Regions from separate parts of the Methylocystis sp. sgz306128 genome, predicted to be linked through region 1. Evidence: riboswitches for the same ligand, from Rfam matches in the RefSeq annotation. Region 1 holds a riboswitch; the other holds the start of a gene.

Region 1 (4,854 bases):
CGGTGGAAAGGTCGATCCACGGATGGGGCGCATGCGGAAAGAGCTGGGCCGCGACGTCGAGATTGCCGCCATGATGCGTTAGGATGTGGATCGATTCGAGTGTTTCTGTCATGGCCTTCACCCTTCAAATGACCCTGCTGGCCCTCGCCCTGGAAGGCTTATTTGGGTATCCGGACGCGCTTTACAAGCTCATCGGCCATCCTGTCACATGGATGGGCGCTGCCCTCGCATGGCTGGAAGCCGCGCTCAATCGCGGCGGGAAACGCCGTGCCAGAGGCGCGCTGGCGCTGATTGCGCTGCTTGGCCTGAGCGTCCTGCCCGCCCTGTTGCTCGACCGGTTCATATTGCACGATCTTTCCGGCATGATCAAACTGGCCATTCTGGCCGCCAGCCTTCCGGCGCAGCGTTCGCTGTTCACGCATGTGCGGGCGGTGGAGCGCGCCCTGAGCGACAATCTCGCCGCCGGACAAGGTGCAGTGGCCATGATCGTCGGGCGCAACACATCCGTGCTCGACGAAGCCGGCGTGGCGCGCGCCGCCATTGAGAGTCTGGCCGAAAATTTCTCCGACGGCATTGTCGCCCCCGCTTTCTGGCTTTGCGCTCTCGGCTTGCCGGGCGGAGTCGCCTACAAGGCCGCCAATACGGCGGATTCGATGATCGGCCACAGGAACGAGCGCTACGAGGCGTTCGGCTGGGCGGCGGCGCGCTTTGACGATCTCGTCAACCTGCCCGCTTCGCGGCTGGCCGCGCTATGGCTGATTCTCGCGGCGCTGATGACAAAGGGCGCCAGCGCTGGCAAGGCCGTCAGCGCAATGCTGCGCGATGCGCCCCGGCATCGATCCCCCAATGCCGGTTGGCCGGAAGCAGCCATGGCCGGGGCACTGGGCCTGCAACTGGCAGGGCCGCGCGTCTATGGCGCGGAACTGGTGGATGACGCCTTCATGGGCAATGGCCGGCGCGAGGCCAATGCCAGCGATATTGCCCGCGCCCTGACGCTCTACCGGCGCGCCTGCTTCATTCAGGCGCTGGTGATCGCAGCCGCGGCACTGGCCGTGACGCTCTGAGAGCAGGCGCGCCCTACCGCGCCAAGCCGATCAGCGCACCGATATCGACGTGCTTTTCCAGATGGGCCGCCAGCGCGTCGAGCGTGGCCTCGATCCCGGCCTCGTAATTCATGCCCGAACTCTGCCCGCCAAGTCGGTTCAGCCAGCCGGCCCGCTGCGAATCATGCGCAAACAGGCCGTGCACATAACAGGCCATGATCTGACCATTGGCCGAAATGGCGCCATCCGCCCGCCCTGCGATATCGAGCAGCGGCCGCGCGCAATCGGGGCCGGACGTGCGCCCGACATGCATCTCATATCCGGCAAAAGGCGCGCCATCGGCAGAAATTCCGGATACGGCGATAAGGCTCTTGTCACCCGAAAGCGTGGTCTCCACATCGAGCAGGCCGAGGCCTTCAACGCTCTCCGGCGGGCCCTCCATGCCTTGCGGGTCGTGAACTGCCCTGCCCAGCATCTGATAACCGCCGCAAATACCCAAAACCTTGCCGCCGCGCCGCACATGGGCGGCAAGATCGATGTCCCACCCCTGCGCCCGGAAGAATTTCAGATCGGCGATGGTCGCCTTTGAGCCGGGCAGGATGACAAGATCGCAAACGGGCAAGGGTTGCCCGCGCGCCACCATCACCAGATCGACGCCCGGTTCAAGCCGCAACGGGTCGAAATCATCGAAATTGGCAATATGGGCAAGGACAGGCACAGCGATTTTGAGCGCGCCGCCGGAACTGCCGCGGCGCTTGTCCAGCACCACCGCATCCTCGGCGGGCAGTCGCGCGGCATCGGTAAAATACGGCACCAGCCCCAGCGCCTGCCAGCCGCTTTTTTCTGAAATCAGGTCCATGCCGGCCGAGAACAATGTGGGATCGCCGCGAAAACGGTTGACGATGAAACCTCTAACCATATCGGCATCCGCCGCATCGATAACCGCTCTGGTGCCGACGATCTGCGCGATCACTCCGCCGCGGTCGATATCGCCGATCAGCACGACAGGCACATCGGTGGCCCGGGCGAAGCCCATATTGGCGATGTCATTGGCCCGCAGATTGACCTCCGCCGCACTGCCCGCACCTTCAACCAGTACAAAATCCGCCTGCGCCTTGAGGCGTTCAAAACTGTCCAGCACGCTGGACATCAGTTTCGGCTTGAGGGCCTGATAATCGCGCGCCTTCGCATTGCCGAAGATTTTCCCCTGCACGATCACCTGAGACCCGACATCGCTCTGCGGTTTCAGCAGCACCGGGTTCATATGGACGCTGAGGGGCGCACCGCAGGCGCGCGCCTGCAAAGCCTGCGCCCGGCCGATCTCTCCGCCATCGGCGGTTACGGCGGCATTGTTCGACATATTCTGCGGCTTGAACGGCAGCACCCTGTGCCCGCGCAGGGTCAGCGCGCGGCAAAAGCCGGCGACCAGCAGGCTCTTGCCGACATCGGAGCCGGTACCCTGAAACATCAAGGCTCTGGCGCTCAAAATTCGATACCCTTCTGGGCCTTCACGCCGCCGGAAAAATGATGCTTGACCAGAGTCATTTCGGTGACGAGATCCGCCGCCTCGATGAGTTCAGGCTTGGCATTGCGGCCGGTGACGACGATATGCAGATCGGGACGCCGCGCCTTGAGCGCCTCCACCACCTCATGCAGCGGCAGATAATCATAGCGCAGTGCGATATTGAGCTCGTCGAGCACGAGCAGGCGGATATCCGGTCTGGCCATCAGGTCTTTGACCTTGTCCCATGCCCGCACGGCGGCGGCGATATCGCGCGCCTTGTCCTGCGTCTCCCAGGTGAAGCCCTCGCCCATCGTGTACCATTCCACGAGATCGGGAAAACGCTCCAGCGCCTTGCGCTCGCCCGTCTCCCACGCCCCCTTGATGAACTGGACGATGCCGACCTTCCATTCATAGCCCAGCGCGCGCAGGATGAGGCCGAAAGCCGCCGTGGACTTGCCTTTGCCCGAGCCGGTATGGACGATGAGCAGCCCCTTCTCGGCAATGGTTTTCGAGGCGACTTCGGCGTCCTGCACGGCCTTTCGCTTGGCCATTTTGGCCTTGTGGCGGTCTTCCTCGCTGGAATCGGATATAGTCATGGCGTCCTCGCAATTTGGCAGGCATTAAAAGCACCTCTTTCCCGCCCCGGCAAGCGCGGCACATTGACAGGCCCTGTCGGCGCGCCTAACAGTTAGGCGCTATGGTCTCTCGCGTTGAGAGTGAAAAGGGAATGTGGCGGGGTTTTGCCCCGCAAGCCACAACTGCCCCCGCAACTGTGATTGGGGAGCCCGGCGCCAAAACCACTGAATGCAGATTCGGGAAGGGGCGCGCGGGCGGCGATCCAAGAGTCAGGAGACCTGCCATGGCACGGTCAAGGTTCGGGCGGGGTGCCCTGAACCCGTCGATGCGGTTTTCCGCATCGGCAACCGCTTTGGTGCACCCCGCGCAAACTGGGGTAAACCGGTGTCCGAGCCGACGCAAATCTATGTCTGCACCACCTGCCGCGCGGCAGACGAGCCGCTTGAACCGAAGGCGGAGCGTGCAGGCGCGCGGCTTTATGCCAGCCTCGCCGCCAGCGATGGCGCGGGGTTCCAGATCATCCCCGTCGAATGCCTGAGCGTCTGCAAGCGTCCCTGCACGGTGAGTTTCGCTGCGCCCGGCAAGTGGACCTATATTTACGGCGACCTGCCCGCCGAGACAGCCGCCGAGACAATTCTGGCCGGCGCCAGACTTTACGCCGCCGCAGCCGATGGCCTTATTCCCTGGAAGCAGCGCCCCGACGCCCTCAAGAAAGGCGTGGTCGCGCGGGTTCCGCCACTGCAAAGGCCTTCACCATGACCCTCTCCCTGATGGAGAGCGCATAGCTCGAACACTCCTTCTCTCTATGGGAGAAGGTTGGGATGAGGGAAACCACAAAAGGATAATCACATGCTCGCCAAAATACCTGTCACCATCATCACCGGGTTTCTTGGCGCCGGAAAAACGACGCTGGTGCGCCATGTGCTGGAACATGCCAATGGCCGCCGTCTGGCGCTTGTGATCAACGAATTCGGCGATGTCGGCGTCGATGGAGACATTTTACGTTCCTGCGGCATAGAATCCTGCCCCGAGGAAAATATCGTCGAACTGGCCAATGGCTGCATCTGCTGCACTGTGGCGGATGACTTCATCCCCGCCATTGAAGGCCTGATGGCGCGCGAGCCAAGGCCGGAACACATCATCATCGAAACTTCGGGCCTCGCCCTGCCCAAGCCCCTCGTCAAGGCCTTCGACTGGCCGAGCATCCGCGCCCGCCTCACAGTCGACGGCGTCATTGCCGTGGTGGACGGCGCCGCCGTGGCGGAGGGGCGTTTTGCCGACGATCCCGAAGCCCTCGCCCGCCAGCGCGCCGAGGATGCCTCGCTCGATCACGACAACCCGCTTGAGGAAGTCTATGAGGATCAGCTGCTCTGCGCCGATCTTGTCATCGTCAACAAGGCGGATCTGATCAATGAAGCCGACCTCGCCAGCATTTTTGCCGATATCCAGCGTGAAGTGCCGCGCGCTGTCAAAATCATCGCCACGCACGAGGGCCGGATCGACCCGAATGTGCTGCTCGGCCTCTCTGCCGCCGCCGAGGATGACCTCGCCAACCGGCCCTCGCATCATGATGCCGAGGAAGGCCACGATCACGACGATTTCGACACGTTCATCGTCGAGCTTGGGCCTGTCGATGAGCCGGACGCACTGATCGCCAAGCTCGCCGATGTCGCCGCCCGGCACGACGTGCTGCGCATGAAAGGCTTCATGGATGTTGCCGGCAAGCCGATG
Region 2 (4,854 bases), on a different contig from region 1:
CATGCCGAGGCCGAACAGCATCTTGCCGCCGAACTGGCCGAGATAGGGCGTCAGCGCATCGCTGATCTGGCCGACCGTATCCAGCGCCTGATCGCCGCCATTCTTGCCGAGCGTTGCAGCCGTGGCGAGCAGCACGGCCGCCATGATCAGCTGCGTGACCACTGCGCCAAAGATTGTATCGAGGCGCGCGGCACGCAGATCCGATACGGTCAGTTTCTTTTCTACGAGCGACGATTGCTGAAAAAAGATCATCCAGGGCATGATCACGGCGCCGATGTTGGCCGAAACCAGATAGAGATATTTGCCGTTGGCAAAGGGAATGCTTACCGCGTCCTGCGCCATTTCTCCAAGATTGGGCTGTGCCAGCCAGGCCACGAACAGAAACACCAGCTCGAAGGCGCCGATGCCGATGGCGATGCGCTCCACCGTCATGTAATGGTGGGTGTAGATCATGATCAGCAATGCGCCGACGACGAGAGTCATCGTTATGGGTGCCGGCACATTCAGCAGCGTGCCGACGCCCGAGAGGCCGGATAATTCACTCAGCAGCGCGCCAATGCAGGACAAAACCAGTGTTCCCACCGAAAACCACGCCCAGAACGGGCCGAAGTGCTGGCGGATGAGATCCGCATGGCCCTTGCCGGTGACAAGGCCGAGACGCACCGTGAGTTCCTGAATAATATAGAGGATCGGTATCAGAATGAATTGCAGGCCAAGCAGTTTGTAGCCCCATTGCGCGCCGCTCTGCGCCGCCGTGATGATGCTGCCGGCGTCGGTGTCGGCCAGCATGACGACGAGGCCCGGGCCGGCAACCAGAGCAAAACGCTGCCAGCCGGTGAGCCGGGCGGCGCGGGAAGAGAGAGAAATCATGCCATCCTGCAAATTGAAATATTCCACTTGGGCTTAAACCAGGAAATCTCCGCGGCAAAATGTTATTTTCCTGTCTGGAATTGTTATAATTTGCATGGATACTGCCGCGCGCGTGCGGCATGTGCGTGACGCTGCCTGAATATTGCAATTGACAGCCCGGTGCTGCTCACCCATTGTCGGCCCGATGGTGCCTTAACGGGCCTAACAGGGAAGCAGGTGAGGAATTTCCGAAACCTGCGCTGCCCCCGCAACTGTGAATGGGGAGCCGCGGCAACAGATCCACTGGCTGTTTCAGCCGGGAAGGACGCCAAGGCGCTGATCCATGAGCCAGGAGACCTGCCATCGGCAGCAGGGCGCTGACGCCCGCGCTGGATCGTAATCTTGCCATGCGAGGGTGTCATGGGTGGTTTCATTGCCCGCTTGCGGGATCAAAGCGGAACGGGATTGTTCCGTGATCTTGTCTGGGTTTATGCCGGGCTTATCGGCGCCAATATTTTTGTCTGGATATGGGCCTTCCTGGCGTTGCGCGGCCACCCGCTCTTGCTGGGATCGGCCCTGCTGGCCTATACGCTTGGCCTGCGTCATGCTGTCGATGCAGATCACATCGCTGCCATTGACAATGTCACGCGCAAGCTGATGCAGGCTGGAAAGCGGCCTCTGGGGGCGGGCTTTTTCTTCTCGCTCGGCCATTCAGCCGTTGTTGTGCTGATGTCGATCGCCGTGGCCTTTGCCGCATCCCGCATTTCCAGTGAATTTTCGTCGATGAAGTCGGTGGGCTCCGTGATCAGCACCAGCGCGTCGGCCTTGTTTCTGTTTGCGCTGGCTTTGGTTAATGTCGTGGTATTTCTGTCGGTTTACCGTACGTTTCAGGCCGTTAAACGCGGCGAGGACTTCGTCGAGGACGATCTTGACATCCTGCTGAACAATCGCGGTTTTCTGGCCCGGATTTTCCGGCCTGTATTCGGGCTTGTGAAGTCGAGCTGGCAGATGTTTCCGGTGGGTTTTTTGTTCGGGCTTGGTTTTGACACGGCCACCGAGGTGGCGCTGTTCGGCATGTCTGCCTCGCAGGCGGCCGATGGCCTGTCCATCTGGGCGATAATGGTCTTTCCGGCTTTGTTCACGGCCGGCATGTCGCTGCTCGATACAACCGACGGCGTGCTGATGATCGGCGCCTATGGCTGGGCCTTCAACAAGCCGGTGCGCAAGCTTTATTACAACATGACAATCACTGCAGTTTCGGTGCTCGTCGCGATGCTGATCGGCGGGATCGAGGCGTTGAACCTGATTGCGGAACGGCTGGAACTCAAAGGCCAGTTCTGGGACATGATCGGCGCGCTGAACGATAATTTCAATACGCTGGGCTATATGATCATCGGCGTATTCATTCTGAGCTGGGCGGTCTCCATGATGATTTATCGCCTCAAGCGTTATGACGAGCTTGACGGCAGGATTGCCTGAACTGCGGTTTTCTCATGGGTTCTGGTCGATGATCCGGATTATATCCATCATGATCCGGTTCATTTCGAAATCTTTCGGCGTATAGACGCCATCGACCCCTTCAGCCCTGAGCAGGTCTGCATCCTCTGCGGGGATTATGCCGCCCACCACGAGCCGGGTTGAAAGATTGGCGGCCTTCAAGCGGGCCAGAACGTCGCGCACCAGCGCCACATGCGAACCCGAGAGGATGGAGAGGCCGATGCAATGCGCCTGTTCCTGTCTGGCGCTTTCGACAATCTCTGCCGGCGTGAAGCGGATGCCCGCATAAGTGACATCCATGCCGATATCGCGGGCCCGCACCGCGATCTGCTCCGCGCCGTTTGAATGTCCGTCAAGCCCCGGCTTACCGACGATGAATTTGGGCCGCCGTCCCAGTTTCAGTGCGATGCGCTCCACTTCGGCGCGCAGCGGATCAAGTCCGTGATCGCCCTGCCGCGCCGCGCCGCTGACGCCGGTGGGCGCGCGATATTCGCCCCAGACCTCGCGCAGGGCCGCGCCCCATTCGCCCGTAGTGACACCCGCCTTGGCAGCGGCGATGGATGCGGGCATGATGTTGCGCCCCTCGCGCGCCGCAGCGTGAAGCTCTTTCAGCGCGGCGCTCACGGCTTTTGCATCGCGCGCGGCGCGCCATGCCTCAAGATTGGCGATCTGCTCGGTTTCGACATGCGGCGGCACCACCATGATCTTGTCTGTGCCCGTGGTGAGCGGCGAGTCTTCGCCTTCCGTGAATTTGTTGACGCCAACGACGATAGAATCGCCACGTTCGATGCGCTCCAGACGTTCCGTATTGGCCGCGACAAGCTCGGATTTCATATAGCCGGAATCAATTGCCGCCACCGCGCCGCCCATGGCCGCGATTTTTGCCAGTTCGGCGCGGGCCTGAGTTTTCAGTTCCTCGACCTTGGCGGCGATTTCCGCAGAGCCGTCAAAAATGTCGCCATATTCGAGCAGGTCGGTCTCATAGGCCATGATCTGCTGCATGCGCAGCGACCATTGCTGGTCAAAGGGGCGCGGCAGGCCGAGGGCCTCGTTCCATGCGGGAAGCTGCACCGCTCTTGCGCGGGCGTTTTTCGAAAGCACCACGGCCAGCATCTCGATCAGGATGCGATAGACGTTGTTTTCCGGCTGGCTTTCGGTCAGGCCCAGCGAATTGACCTGCACGCCGTAGCGGAAGCGGCGGAATTTTTCATCTGTGACGCCATAGCGATTCAGGGTGATTTCGTCCCAGAGTTCGGCGAAGGCCCGCATTTTGCACAATTCAGTAATGAAGCGCATGCCCGCATTGACGAAAAAGGAGATGCGCCCGACGATCTCGCCAAAATCCGCTGCCGAAAATGAGCCGGAGGCTTTCACTTCGTCCAGTATGGCAATGGCCGTGGCCAGCGCGAAAGAGAGTTCCTGTTTTGGTGTCGCGCCTGCTTCCTGCAGATGGTAGGAACAGACATTCATCGGGTTCCATTTCGGCAGTTCCGAAGTGGTGAAGAGAATGACATCGCGCGTCAGGCGCAACGAGGGCTCCGGCGCGAAGACATACGTGCCGCGCGAGAGATATTCCTTGATGATATCGTTCTGCGTGGTGCCCTGCAGCGCGGCGCGTGGCGCGCCCTGCTCATCCGCAACGGCAATATAGAGCGCCAGCAGCCAGGGCGCGGTGGCGTTGATGGTCATGGATGTGTTCATCTGGCTGAGCGGAATGCCCTCGAACAGCTTGCGCATGTCGCCGAGGTGCGAAATGGGCACGCCGACCTTGCCGACCTCGCCGCGCGCCAGCACGTGATCCGAGTCATAGCCCGTCTGCGTCGGCAGATCGAAGGCGATGGACAGGCCGGTCTGGCCCTTGGCCAGATTGCCGCGATAGAGTTTGTTCGACTCGGCTGCCGTCGAATGGCCGGCATAGGTGCGGAAAATCCAGGGTTTGTCTTTCGGCGTCTGGCTCGTCATGAAAACCCCTTGCGCTTGGAAATTGACCGGTTCATGCTGCAGAGCACAAATGTTAGCTGGCTCTTTTGGCTCTGGCTACTGTCATAAAGTCGAGAAATGCCGGGAAATGCGTTTTTGGAGCGGAATTTCCCGCCTTATTCGAAGGGCGAATGGTGCAATGCGAAATCTCTCTGCTAATCTTGACGTAACTTACCTCAGGGGGAAACGGATATGAGCGACGTGAAGGACCTTTACAACATCGGCGAAATTCCGCCGCTCGGTCATGTTCCGAAAAACATGCATGCCTGGGTGATCCGTAAAGAGCGCCACGGCCCGCCCGAAAGCTCGATGCAGCTTGAGGTCGTGCCGACATGGACGCTGGATTCGCACGACGTTCTCGTGCTCGTCATGGCTGCCGGCGTCAATTACAACGGCGTTTGGGCCGCTCTGGGCGAGCCGATCTCGGTGCTCGACGCCCATAAGCAGCCCTATCACATCACTGGATCGGATGCCTCAGGCATCGTCTGGGCAGTTGGTTCCAAGGTCAAGCGCTGGAAGGTCGGCGAC

Evidence for each region. A riboswitch is a leader RNA that binds a small molecule or an ion and turns the genes downstream of it on or off. The one in region 1 is predicted to bind cobalamin.
Region 2: linked by a shared signal. The riboswitch ahead of AC0N03_RS15075 (HoxN/HupN/NixA family nickel/cobalt transporter) and the one ahead of AC0N03_RS00505 (DUF1636 family protein) in region 1 are both predicted to bind cobalamin.

The regions. Positions count from the first base shown of each region.
Region 1 is NZ_JBVYWO010000001.1:111,275-116,128, reverse strand. Features, by position in the region: gene cobD (threonine-phosphate decarboxylase CobD) at 1-112, opposite strand, end outside; gene cbiB (adenosylcobinamide-phosphate synthase CbiB) at 111-1,064, shown strand; gene AC0N03_RS00515 (cobyric acid synthase) at 1,078-2,511, opposite strand; gene cobO (cob(I)yrinic acid a,c-diamide adenosyltransferase) at 2,526-3,143, opposite strand; cobalamin riboswitch at 3,229-3,423, shown strand; gene AC0N03_RS00505 (DUF1636 family protein) at 3,508-3,882, shown strand; gene cobW (cobalamin biosynthesis protein CobW) at 3,973-4,854, shown strand, end outside.
Region 2 is NZ_JBVYWO010000013.1:18,673-23,526, forward strand. Features, by position in the region: gene AC0N03_RS15070 (NRAMP family divalent metal transporter) at 1-870, opposite strand, end outside; cobalamin riboswitch at 1,039-1,228, shown strand; gene AC0N03_RS15075 (HoxN/HupN/NixA family nickel/cobalt transporter) at 1,270-2,328, shown strand; gene AC0N03_RS15080 (methylmalonyl-CoA mutase family protein) at 2,341-4,308, opposite strand; gene ccrA (crotonyl-CoA carboxylase/reductase) at 4,519-4,854, shown strand, end outside.